Regions from separate parts of the Azospirillum sp. A29 genome, predicted to be linked through region 1. Evidence: predicted binding sites of a transcription regulator. Region 1 holds the regulator's gene; each other region holds the start of a gene.
The links. Region 1 encodes PhoB, which activates phosphate uptake and scavenging genes when phosphate is short. Its sites were predicted from a motif close to TNTCATAAAACTGTCA; they were not measured.
Positions count from the first base shown of each region.

Region 2: a site for PhoB is predicted at 1,553-1,568, ahead of ABNQ38_RS27790 (Na/Pi cotransporter family protein). Genes of this name have one in related genera too.
Region 3: a site for PhoB is predicted at 1,607-1,622, ahead of ABNQ38_RS32500 (5'-nucleotidase, lipoprotein e(P4) family). Genes of this name have one in related genera too.

Region 1 covers NZ_CP170466.1:1,749,045-1,753,297, reverse strand. The annotation lists gene pstA (phosphate ABC transporter permease PstA) at 1-1,147, shown strand, start outside; gene pstB (phosphate ABC transporter ATP-binding protein PstB) at 1,237-1,983, shown strand; gene phoB (phosphate regulon transcriptional regulator PhoB) at 2,086-2,790, shown strand; gene ABNQ38_RS23225 (S-adenosyl-l-methionine hydroxide adenosyltransferase family protein) at 2,876-3,604, shown strand; gene ABNQ38_RS23220 (Bax inhibitor-1/YccA family protein) at 3,716-4,253, opposite strand, start outside.
Region 2 covers NZ_CP170466.1:2,678,880-2,683,132, reverse strand. The annotation lists gene pth (aminoacyl-tRNA hydrolase) at 1-287, shown strand, start outside; gene ychF (redox-regulated ATPase YchF) at 402-1,502, shown strand; gene ABNQ38_RS27790 (Na/Pi cotransporter family protein) at 1,651-3,321, shown strand; gene ABNQ38_RS27785 (putative bifunctional diguanylate cyclase/phosphodiesterase) at 3,529-4,253, shown strand, end outside.
Region 3 covers NZ_CP170467.1:963,287-967,539, forward strand. The annotation lists gene ABNQ38_RS32490 (hypothetical protein) at 1-308, shown strand, start outside; gene ABNQ38_RS32495 (hypothetical protein) at 496-648, shown strand; gene ABNQ38_RS32500 (5'-nucleotidase, lipoprotein e(P4) family) at 705-1,598, opposite strand; gene ABNQ38_RS32505 (glutathione S-transferase family protein) at 1,764-2,396, opposite strand; gene ABNQ38_RS32510 (LysR family transcriptional regulator) at 2,506-3,405, shown strand; gene ABNQ38_RS32515 (formylglycine-generating enzyme family protein) at 3,433-4,253, opposite strand, start outside.

The DNA.
Region 1 (4,253 bases):
GGCGCTGATGCTGGTGCTGCTGCTCGGCTCCATCGTCGCCAAGGGCGCCAGTGCCTTCGTCGAGGCGCGCATCCGGCTGGAGGTGACGCTCGACCCGGCGGAGGTCGCCGACCGCAACTACACCGCCCTGCTGCGCCGGGCGCTCTACGCCCAGTTCCCGCAGGTGACCGACCGCGCCGGCCGCCGCGTGCTGAACGACCTGCTGTCGTCGGGCGCGCCGTACGAGCTGGAGGCGATGGTGGCGAAGAACCCGGCGCTGGCCGGCACGACGCAGACGATCTGGGTCCGCGCCGACGACCAGATCGACCAGCTGGTGAAGGGCGCCTACCGCCGCGACCTGCCGGAGAGCGAGCGCGGGATCGGCGACGCCAAGGTCGCCGCCGCCGACGCGCTGCTGGCCTCCGGCGCCTTGGCGCAGGGCTTCAACACCACCCTGTTCACGGCGGGCGACAGCCGCGAGCCGGAACAGGCCGGCATCGGCGGCGCCGTCGCCGGCTCGCTGCTGACCCTGCTGGTGACCATGGCGCTGTCGGTGCCGACCGGCATCGCCGCCGCGGTCTATCTGGAGGAATTCGCGCCGAAGAACCGCTGGACCGATCTGATCGAGGTGAACATCAACAACCTCGCCGCGGTGCCGTCGATCATCTTCGGCCTGCTCGGTTTGGCCGTGTTCCTGGGATTCTTCGGCATGCCGCGCTCCGCCCCGCTGGTCGGCGGGCTGGTGATGGCGCTGATGACGCTGCCGGTCATCATCATCGCGTCCCGCGTCGCGCTGAAGGCGGTGCCGCCGTCGATCCGTCAGGCGGCGCTGGGCATCGGCGCCTCGCCCCTGCAGACGGTGCTGCACCATGTGCTGCCGCTGGCGATGCCCGGCATCCTGACCGGCACCATCATCGGCATGGCCCGCGCGCTGGGCGAGACGGCGCCGCTGCTGATGATCGGCATGGTCGCCTTCATCGTCGACATCCCCCACGGGCTGACCGACAGCGCCACGGTGCTGCCGGTGCAGATCTACATGTGGGCCGACAGCCCGGAGCGGGCCTTCACCGAGCGCACCTCGGCGGCGATCCTGATCCTGCTCGGCGTCCTGATCCTGCTGAACGGCGCGGCCGTAATCCTGCGCAAGATTTTCGAGAGACGGTGGTGAGCGTCATGAGCATTCAGAACCCGCTGAAGCTGCGGCCCCGTGCCGACGACCGTGCTGGTCAACGCTCCGGCGCCGCGCTGCCCAACAAGATGACCGCCCGTGGGGTGAAGGTGTTCTACGGCGCCAAGCAGGCGTTGAAGGGCATCGACCTCGACATCCGGGAAAACCGGGTGCTGGCGCTGATCGGCCCGTCCGGCTGCGGCAAGTCGACCTTCCTGCGCTGCCTGAACCGGATGAACGAGACCATCGAGGGCTGCCGGGTCGAGGGGCGGATCGCGCTCGACGGCGAGGACGTCTATGGCAAGGCGGTCGATGCGGTGCAGCTGCGCGCCCGCGTCGGCATGGTGTTCCAGAAGCCGAACCCCTTCCCCAAGTCGATCTACGACAACGTCGCCTACGGCCCGCGCATCCACGGGCTGGCCTCCGGCCGGGACGAGCTGGACGAGGTGGTGCAGACCTCGCTGAAGCGCGCCGGCCTGTGGGGCGAGGTGAAGGACCGGCTGCGCGAACCCGGCACCAGCCTCTCCGGCGGCCAGCAGCAGCGGCTGTGCATCGCCCGCGCCATCGCCGTCAGCCCCGAGGTGATCCTGATGGACGAGCCCTGCTCGGCGCTCGACCCCATCGCGACCGCCCACATCGAGGAACTGATCGATGAGCTGCGGGCCAACTACACCATCGTCATCGTCACCCACAACATGCAGCAGGCCGCCCGCGTGTCGCAGCGCACCGCCTTCTTCCATCTGGGCGAGATGGTGGAGTGCGACGACACCGAGGAAATCTTCACCAACCCGCGCGACGAGCGCACCCAGGGCTACATCACCGGCCGCTATGGCTGAGATCCGCCCTGTGTGCCTGACGCCCGCCCCTCTTCCCTCCTTTGTTGAAAAGGCTGTGCCATGCCGGTTAACGTCGAGACGCGCGCTGTGAACGGAGCCACCATGAATGCGGCCCTGAAGCCGCTCGTCCTGATCGTCGAGGACGAGGCCGACATCCTGACGCTGCTGAAGTACAACCTTGAAAAGGAAGGCTTCCGCGTCGCCACCGCCAGCGACGGCGAGGAGGCCCTGCTGGCCGCCGGCGAACAGACGCCGCACATCGTCCTGCTGGACTGGATGCTGCCGCTGATGAGCGGGCTGGAGGTCTGCCGCCAGCTGCGCCGCAACGCCAAGACCCGCGACATCCCGATCATCATGCTGACCGCCCGCGGCGAAGAAGGCGACCGGGTGCGCGGCCTGAATTCCGGGGCCGACGACTACATCACTAAGCCCTTCTCGCCGACCGAGCTGGTCGCCCGCATGCGCGCCGTGCTGCGCCGCGCCTCGCCCGGCATGACCGACGAGGTGCTGACCTTCGCCGACGTGACGATGGATCTGGCCGCCCACCGCGTCCGCCGCAACGGTCGGGACGTACACCTCGGCCCGACCGAATTCCGCCTGCTGCGCCACTTCATGCAGCATGCCGGCCGCGTCTTCTCGCGCGAGCAGCTGCTCGATCTGGTATGGGGCCACGACGTGTACGTCGAGCCGCGTACGGTCGACGTACACATCCGCCGCCTGCGCAAGGCGATGAACGAGGAGGACGAGCTGGACCTGATCCGCACCGTGCGGTCGGCCGGCTACGCGTTGGATACCAAGTCGGTGTGAGCCCAGCGTTGGGATGGGGGTAGGATGGGGGCCGAACCACCGCAGCACTGGTGAGACTGCCTCCATGCCCTCCCCCATGCCCCTAATGATCCTGCTCTTCACCGATTTCGGGCTATCCGGTCCCTACACCGGCCAGATGAAGGCGGTGTTGGCGCAACAGGCACCCGGCGTGCCGGTCATCGACCTGTTCGCCGACGCCCCCGCCTTCGACCCGCAGCTGTCCGCCTATCTGCTGGCGGCCTACGCCCCGGCCTTCCCGGCCGGCAGCGTCTTTCTCTCTGTCGTCGATCCCGGCGTCGGCACCGACCGGCAGCCGGTGATGGTGGAGGCCGACGGGCGCTGGTTCGTCGGTCCGGACAACGGCCTGTTCGCCCTGATCGCCCGCCGCGCAACGTCGCTAAACGTCTGGAAGATCGACTGGATCCCGGACCGGCTGTCCGCCAGTTTCCACGGCCGCGACCTGTTCGCCCCCGTCGCCGCCAGCCTCGCCACCGGGCAGGCCGTCGCGCGCAGCCCGCTCGATCCCGCCGCCATCGACCGGCCGGACTGGCCGGACGAGTTGGCCCGCATCGTCTATGTCGATGTCTACGGCAACGCCATGACCGGCATGCGGGCATCCGCCCTGCCCGCCGATGCGGTGCTGACCGCCGGTGGCGCCCGCATCGCCCGTGCCCGCACCTTCGGCGCTGTCGGGCCGGGAGAGCCGCTGTGGTACGAGAACTCCAACGGGCTGGCGGAGATCGCCGTCAACCGCGGGCGGGCCGACCGCGTGCTGGGTCTCAAGGTCGGCGACCCGGTGACCGTCGAGCCCTGACCGGAAAAGAAAACCGCCCGGAAGCGGGTGCTTCCGGGCGGCTGGCGCGTGATCCGATGCTTGTCCGATCAGGCGTCTCGGGTCAGATGTCTCTGATCTGATGTCTGGGGATCAGTCGTTGTTGCGCTGGCCCAGGAACTGCAGCAGGAACTGGAACAGGTTGATGAAGTCCAGGTACAGCGTCAGGGCGCCCATCAGGGCCAGCTTGCCGGTGCTCTCGTGATCGTAGCCCTCGGCGTAGCTTTCCTTGATCGCCTGGGTGTCGTAGGCGGTCAGGCCGGTGAAGATCAGCACGCCGATGGCGGAGATCGCGAAGTGCAGGGCCGGCGACTGGAAGAAGATGTTCGCCAGGCCGGCGATCACCAGGCCGATGACGCCCATCATCAGGAAGGAGCCCATCTTCGACAGGTCGGCCTTGGTGGTGTAGCCGTAGAGGCTCATCGCCAGGAAAGTCGCCGCGGTGACGAAGAAGGTCAGCGCGATCGACGCCCCGGTGAAGACCAGGAAGATGGCCGACATCGACAGTCCCATCGCGCCGCAGTAGGCCCAGAAGATCATCTGTGCCGATGCGAAGGACAGGCGCTGGATGCCGAAGGACAGCACCATGACGAAGGCCAGCGGCGCCAGCATCACCACCCACTTCAGCGGG
Region 2 (4,253 bases), 930 kb from region 1:
CTCCCGGTAAGATCCGGGTGAAGAAGGGCGGCGGCCATGGCGGCCACAACGGCCTGCGCTCCATCGACGCGCATATCGGCAAGGACTACTGGCGCATCCGGCTCGGCATCGGCCATCCCGGCAACAAGGATCTGGTCAGCGGCTATGTGCTGCACGACTTCGCCAAGGCCGACCAGAGCTGGATCGACCCGCTGCTGGATGCCGTGTCCGACAACCTGCCGCTGATCGTCGATGGGCAGCCGGAGCTGTTCATGAACAAGGTGACGGTGGCGACCCAGGGCAAATAGTCCCCTGCCGGGCCTTGCCGGTTCCCGCCTTCCCCCACTTCGCGTTTGCGCTTTGGTCCCCATCGTAGGATAAAGCGCGTCAATTCCAGCATTTCCGACGGCGAGCACCCAACCATGGGCTTCAATTGCGGCATCGTCGGCCTGCCGAACGTCGGCAAGTCGACCCTTTTCAACGCCCTGACCGCCACCCAGGCGGCAGAGGCGGCGAATTTCCCCTTCTGCACCAAGGAGCCGAACGTCGGCCGCGTCAGCGTGCCCGACCCGCGGCAGGACAAGCTGGCCGAGATCGCCAAGTCGCAGAAGGTCGTCCCGACCCAGTTGGAGTTCGTGGACATCGCCGGCCTGATCCGCGGGGCGTCGAAGGGTGAAGGGCTGGGCAACCAGTTCCTCGCCAACATCCGCGAGGTGGATGCCATCGTCCATGTGCTGCGCTGCTTCGAGGACGACGACATCACCCATGTCGAGGGCAATGTCGATCCGCTGCGCGATGCCGAGGTGGTCGAGACCGAGCTGATGCTCGCCGACATGGAAAGTCTTGAGCGCCAGCTGACCAGCCTGCAGAAGAAGGCGAAGGGCGGCGACAAGGACAGCAAGATCAAGGCCGACCTGATGGAGCGCGCCCTGAAGGTGCTGCAGGACGGCAAGCCCGCCCGCGTGGTCGAGGTGTCCGAGGAAGAGAAGCCGGTGTTCAAGCAGTTCATGCTGCTGACGTCGAAGCCGGTGCTCTATGTCTGCAATGTCGAAGAGGCGTCGGCCGCCACCGGCAACAGCTTCTCGGCCAAGGTCGCCGAGAAGGCCAAGGCCGAGAATGCCGAGGTCGTCGTCATCTCCGCCGCCATCGAGTCCGAGGTCGCCCAGCTGTCCGACCCGGCCGAGAAGGCCGAATTCCTTGAGTCGATGGGGCTGGAGGAAACCGGCCTGAACAAGCTGATCCGCGCCGGCTTCAAGCTCTTGGACCTGATCACCTTCTTCACCGTCGGTCCGAAGGAGACGCGGGCCTGGACCGTGCGCCGCCACGCCAAGGCCCCGGAAGCCGCCGGCGTCATCCACACCGATTTCGAACGCGGCTTCATCCGCGCCGAAACCATCGACTACACCAGCTACGTCACCCTCGGTGGCGAGCAGGGAGCGAAGGACGCCGGCAAGATGCGCCAGGAAGGCAAGGAATATGTCGTCCAGGACGGCGACATATTCCACTTCCGCTTCAACGTCTGAAGCATGCCGACCGGGGGAACAGGGGCTTCATGGCCCCCTTCCCCCTACGCTGTCACCCAACTGTCATATTGTCGTAACAATCCGCGCACCCTACCCTTCAGTTAGGGGTGCCGCCTGACCGCATCCCCGATCCGACAGAGGGGGTGCGATGCAGGCGACACGGGTGCTGCTGGAACTCGCCGGAAATGTCGTGCTGCTCCTGTGGGGGCTGCACATGGTGCAGAGCGGGCTGACCCGCGCGCTGGGCGGCGACCTGCGCCGCATCCTCGGGGCCGGTCTGCGCAACCGCTGGACCGCCTTCCTGTCCGGCATGGGCATCACCATGCTGCTGCAAAGCAGCACCGCCACCGGACTGATGGCGACCGGCTTCACCGCCACCGGGCTGGTGTCGCTGATGCCGGCGCTGGCGGTGATGCTGGGGGCCAATGTCGGCTCCACCCTGATCGTCCAGATCCTCGCCTTCGACGTCGCCCATGTGGCGCCGGTCCTGCTGCTGGGCGGCTTCATCGCCTTCCGCCGCGGGGCGCGGACGCGCAGCCGTGATCTGGGGCGGGTCGCCATCGGGCTGGGCCTGATGCTGCTGTCGCTGCACCTGCTGCTGGCGACCATCGCCCCGGCGGAGAATGCGCCGATGCTGCGGCGGATGCTGACGATGCTGACCGCCGATCCGGTGGTGGCGGTGATGCTGGCGGCACTGCTGTCCTGGGCCGCCCATTCCAGCGTCGCCGCCATCCTGCTGATCGCCTCGCTGGCAGGCGGCGGGGTGATCGGTCCGGAAGCCGCAATCGCCATGGTGGCCGGGGCCAACCTGGGCAGCGCCGTCAATCCGGTGATCGAGGGACCGGGCGGCGACGGCCGCAACCCGGCGGCCCGGCGGCTGCCGGTCGGCAACCTGATCAACCGCCTCGTCGGCTGCCTCATCGTCGTGCCGCTGCTGGAGCCGATCACCGCCGGCCTGCAAGCCGTGTCGCCGGACGCCACGCGGCTGGCCGCCAATTTCCACCTCGCCTTCAATCTGGCGATGGCCGGGCTGTTCATCGGCCCGCTGCCCTGGTTCGCGCGAGCACTGACCCGGATGTTCCCGGAGCGGGTGGCTGTCACCGACCCGGCGATGCCGCTCTATCTCGACCGCAGCGCGCTGCGCATTCCACACCTTGCCATCGCCAACGCCTCCCGCGAGGCGTTGCGCATGGCCGACACGGTGGACGGCATGCTGCGTGGTGCCTTGGACGTGATCCAGACCGACGACCGCAAGCGGGTGCAGGAGATCCGCCGCATGGACGATGTGCTGGACCGGTTGCACGAGGCAATCAAAGGCTACCTCACCCAGATCAATGTCGAGGATCTGGACGAAAGCGACGCCAGCCGGATGTCGGACGTGCTGACCTTCACCATCAACCTCGAGCATGTCGGCGACATCGTCGATTGCAATCTGATGGAGACGGCCTCGAAGAAGATCCGGCGCAAGCTGCGCTTCTCCACCGAGGGGGCTGGCGAGATCGCCGGCATGCTGGAACGGCTGAGCGAAACCCAGCGGCTCGCCGCCGCCGTCTTCGTATCGCGCGACGTCCGTTCCGCCCGCGCTCTGATCCATGAAAAGGAGGTGATCCGCGATCTGGAGACCAGCGCCACCGAGGCGCATTTCGCCCGCCTGCGCGCCGGCCGCAAGGAAAGCGTGGAGACCAGCGCTCTCCACCTCGACATCCTGCGCGACCTGCGCCGGATCAACGCCCATCTGGTTGCCGCCGCCTATCCAGTGCTCGATCAATCGGGTGAGTTGCTGCCCAGTCGCCTCAAAAGGGGAGCAGCCCGGGCGTAAGTGTTCACGTCCCATAGAATAGCTGCGCCGCCTGAGCTTCGACCTTTTCTTGTCACCAGCGCAGCAACGTTAACACTTTCGTAACCATATAAAATTCGTCAAGCTCTTTCGCGACATGGTTAACAAAACCCTCCTGTGGTTGTTATGGCAGCGAACCCCAAGGGGGTTTTGAAGAGCCAAGGAATGGTTGTCGAGAGGGAGCGGACGGTGGCGAACACGCACGCGACGTCGAACGGACCCGCGAACGGACCCGGCACACAGGGGATATCCGACGCCGGATTCGCCGCGCGGGTGCGCGACGCCATCGACCGGCAGGAACTGTCCCTGGTTTTCCAGCCCCAGGCCGATGTCGTCACCAACCGCCTGACCGGGTTCGAGGCGCTGTCGCGCTGGCGCCTGTCCGACGGCACCATGCTGCCTCCCGATGTCTTCGTGCCGATGGCCGAGCAGGGGGAGGCGATCCACCTGCTCGGCGAATGGACCCTGCGGACGGCCTGTGTTGCGGCGACCGGCTGGCTGCGCGCCGGCTATCCCGACATTCCGGTGTCGGTCAACCTGTCGGCGCGGCAGCTCGACGATCCGGGGCTGGTGCTGAAGGTGCTGGGCATCCTGGCGGAGACCGGCCTGCCCGCCGCCAACCTGAAGCTGGAGCTGACCGAAACCAGCATGTTCAGCCAGACCGCCGAGGCACGCGAGGCGCTGCTGCGGCTGCGGGGTGCCGGGATCAGGCTGGTGCTGGACGATTTCGGCACCGGCTGGTCCTCGCTGGCGACCCTGAGGCGGGTGCCGGTGGAGGCGCTGAAGATCGACAAGCAGTTCGTCCAGGCGATGGTGGAGGACCGTGACGCTGCCACCATCGTCCAGGCGGTGGTGGCGCTGGCCCACGCGCTGGACCTGGGCGTGGTGGCGGAGGGGGTGGAGACGCCGGAACA
Region 3 (4,253 bases), on a different replicon from region 1:
CGGCCATGACGGGCAAGACCGCGATGGGTCCCGTCCTGACCGACGCGAAAGGCATGACGCTCTATGTCTTCGACAAGGACGGTGCCGGCAAGTCGGCCTGCAACGGGCCTTGCGCGACCAACTGGCCGCCGCTGATGGCTCCCGCCTCCGCCAAGCCGATGGGCAAATACAGCGTCGTCACCCGCGACGACGGAAGCCGGCAATGGGCTTACAACGGCAAGCCGCTCTATAGCTGGGCCAAGGACGCGAAGCCGGGCGACACCACCGGCGACGGCGTGAACAACGTCTGGCACGTGGCGAAGCCATAACGTTCGGGGTATGGCGGGGTCGTGGTTACTGTCATCCGGCGCCACGGCCCTGCCTTCGCCGGGAGTATACTTATCCAGTCGAGGTAATGCGCAAACGCCGACTTCGCAGGCTGCGCTCTTTAAAGGTCGTTAAGGATCCGAACCGCATGATGACCTCAACGCCATCTTGCTCACGGAGCCGCAGGTCATGTCGATCTATAACGCCGCCTCGTTCGAAGCCGCCCCCTCCGCTGAACCGAAGGTCCGCAAGATGAGCGGCCTGCCGCGTCTGGCGGTCTGGACCGTCATGATCGGCACGCCGTGGCTGCTGATCGTGGAAGCGGTGCGCCTGATCTTCTGAAGGTCAACACTCCAGGCCCGGCGCACCGTCCTCTCAAGCTGTTATTGGGCAGGCCGTTATTGGGCCGGTGCCACCCAGGGCTCCAGCGCGCCGATCTTCCTGGCCCGCTTCTCGTCCGCCGACAGTTTGAAATTATGCCCGAAGGGCGCGCTCTCGAACGAGCCGTAACCGGGATTGGCCAGCATCAGCCAGTCGCGCCCGAAATGCTCCTTCGCCGCTTCGAACGCCTTCAGGCGGTCGGCTTCGCTGCCGTTGTAGGCATCGCTGAAGTCGCCGAAATTGTCGCCGAACAGCAGAACGATCCGGTAATCCTTGGCGATGTAGGCGCGCCGCGTCCCTTTCGCCGAACCCCAGTCCGGCTTTTCCTTCGACATCAGGAAGGTATCGACGTTGCCGCCCATCGGGAAGCCCAGCGCCTGCGCGTTGCGGCGGGTCGGCTCCTCCTGGTCGGCGTTGCGGTTGGTGACGTAGAACACCTTCACGCCCTTCGATTCGGCGTACTGGGTGAACTCGACCGCCCCCGGCACCGCCGTCGCCTTCTCCGCCTTCACCCAGGCATCCCAGGTCTTGGGCGAGAATTCGCCGTTGGTGGTGACCAGCCCGGTCTGATAGGCGGAGTTGTCCATCGCCGTCTCGTCCAGGTCCAGCACCACGGCCGGCGGCAGGTCCTGGTAGCTGCCGGTCTGCTCGGTCGCCGCGGTCCAGTTCTTTTCGGCCAGTGCCTTGTCCAGCTGGATCCTGCCCAGCGCATAGACCGCCAGCGAGTTCGCCTTGTATTCGACCGACCGCTGCATCCACAGCTCGGCGTTCAGCAGATCGCTTTGCGGCACCGGGCCTTGGGGAGCCGGATCCGCCGCCAGGGAGGGGCCGGCCAGAAGGGAAAGGGCAACCGCACCGGACAGCAGCGACCAGCGCCCGGAACAGGCGGAATTGCGCATCGACTCATCCATCCATCAAGTGTCATGGAACTGTCATCGAAGCACAGATTCAGGTGCTTGGCGACGGTCCCGTGACGCTTGCGTCACGGTAATCAGATACGCTTGCGTCACGGTAATCAGATACGCTTGCGTCACGGTAACCAGATACGCTCGCGTCAGGGTATCCGGCGGCGGGTCTCAGGCCGGCTGGGGGATGGCGCTTTCCGGCATTGGAGTCAGCGCCGGGATTGCCTCCACCCGCTCCAGCCAGCGACGGACCGCCGGATAGGGATCGAGCGGGATGTGGCCTTCCGGGGCGCGGGCGACATAGGCGTAGCAGGCGATGTCGGCGATGGTCGGCCGCTCCGCGGCCAGCCAGTCGCGGGTCGCCAGATGGCTGTCCATGAAGCGCAGCAGGCGTTCCGCGACCCTCTGCGCGTCGGCCAGCGTCCCGGCCCCGCCCCACAGCGTCAGGATGCGCGCCAGCGCCGGCCCGAAGCGCAGGTCGCCGGCGGCGACCGACAGCCAGCGCTGCACCTGCGCCGTCTCGTCCGGCGCCTTCGGGTTCCACAGGCCGGAAGCGTCGTAGCGGTCGGCGAGATAGACGAGAATGGCGACCGAGTCCGGCAGGACGAGATCGCCGTCGACCAGCACCGGGATCTGTCCGAACGGGTTCAGGGCGAGGAAGGCATCCGACCGGCGAAGCTCGGCATTCGCATCGACATAGCGATAGGGCAGGCCGAGGATGTTCAGGAAGGCTTCGACCCGGTGGGCATGCCCCGACAGCGGCGTGCCGTACAGTGTGATGGCGGGATCGGTGCTGGTGCCCATGACAAGGCTCCCTTCTCTGTGGGTCGCGGATGCCCACACCCGACCACTTGCGCCGCTTCGCAGGAATAGGCTTTGATGAAAAGGGACTCTTTCAGGAATTGGAAGAATTATGGACCGGTTGGATGAACTGACGATCTTCGTCGCGATCCTGGAGACCGGCAGCCTTGCCGGTGCGGCCAAGCGGCTGCGGCGGTCGGCGCCCGCCGTCACCCGCGCGCTGTCGGGGCTGGAGGAGCGGCTGGGTGTGCGGCTGATCGAGCGCACCACCCGCAACCTTGCCCCCACCGATGCCGGACGGCGGCTGGCCGAGCAGGCGCGCCGGCTGCTGGCCGATTACGACGAGGCGCTGGCCGCCACCGGAACCGACCGGCCAATGCGCGGGCGGCTGCGCGTCACCGCGCCGGTGATGTTCGGGCGCAAGCATGTGACGCCTCTGGTCCTCGACTTCATGCGGGAGTTTCCGGACATCCGTGTCGAGCTGACGCTGTCCGACGGCAACCTCGACCTGATCGAGGAGGAGCTGGACGTGGCGATCCGCATCGGCCCGCTGCCCGATTCCGGCCTCGTCGCCCGGCGGGTGGGGCAGGTCGGGCGCTTTCTGGTCGCCAGCCCCGGCTATCTGGCGCGGCGCGGCATGCCGTCGATGCCGGAGGATCTGTCCGGCCACGACATCATCCTGACGACGGCCCGGCCCGGTCCGCCGGACTGGCGCTTTCTGATCGACGGGCGGGAGCGGGTGCTGCGGGTGACGCCGAAGCTGGCGGTCAGCCACATCGAGCCGGCCCTGCTCGCCGCCCGTGACGGGCACGGCGTCGCCCGCCCGCTGTCCTATCAGGCGGCGGACGACCTCGCCGCCGGTACGCTGGTGCGCCTGATGTCGCACGCCGAGCCGGAGCCGCTGCCGGTCCATGTCGTGGTGCCGACCGCAAGGTTGATGCCCGGCCGGGTGCGTGCCTTCCTCGACCATGCGGTGCAGGGCCTGTCGGCGCTGGAGGTTCTGCGCAGCTGATCCCCAGCCTCGCCAGGGATCGCGGGGTTAGGGATCGCGGGCGACGCGGATGCCGTAGGCGGCATAGCCGCTCTCGGCCGCGTCCACCCGGCGCACGGCGGAGCGGACATAGCGCGGGTTGCTGTGCCACGACCCGCCGCGCATCGTCCGCTGCGAACAGGTCGCTTCGGACCGTCCGTCCGGGGCGCAGTCCTCCACCCACTGCCAGACATTGCCCAGCATGTCGTAAAGGCCGAAGCCGTTGGCGCGGTAGCTGCCGACCGGCGACGTGAACAGGGCGCCGTCGCGGCAGTTCGCCACCTCCCAATCGGTGAAGCGGTCCTTGGCCGACAGGTCGGCGACGTTCGCCGCATCGCATCCCTTGGCCGGATCGTCACCCCACCAGCGCGCGGTCCGGGTGCCGGCACGGGCCGTATATTCCCACTCCGTCTCCGTCAGCAGGCGATAGCTCTTGCCGGTCCGGCGGCTGAGCCAGTCCACATAGGCCTTGGCGTCGTACCAGCTCACACAGACCGCCGGGTCGTTGTTCGTCTGCACGAACCCCGGTCGGCGCCAGGAGAAATGCCAGCGCGGCAGCAGCTCCGTCTCGCCGGCATAGCCGCGGCAGACCGTCCGTGGCCGATAGCCGCTGTCCTGGATGAAGCTGGCATATTCGCCGCGGGTGACCGGATATTTGCCGACGGCGATGGGATGTTGGACCGACGCCGGGGTTTGCGGCGGCTCGTCGGGAAACCGTTCCGTCTCCGTGGCCGGGGAGCCCCGGAGATAGCTGCCGGCGGGGATGGTGACCAGGACGGGCGCGTCGGGATGGTCCCAGACCTCGCGTGCCGGGCTGCTCGCCTGCCAGA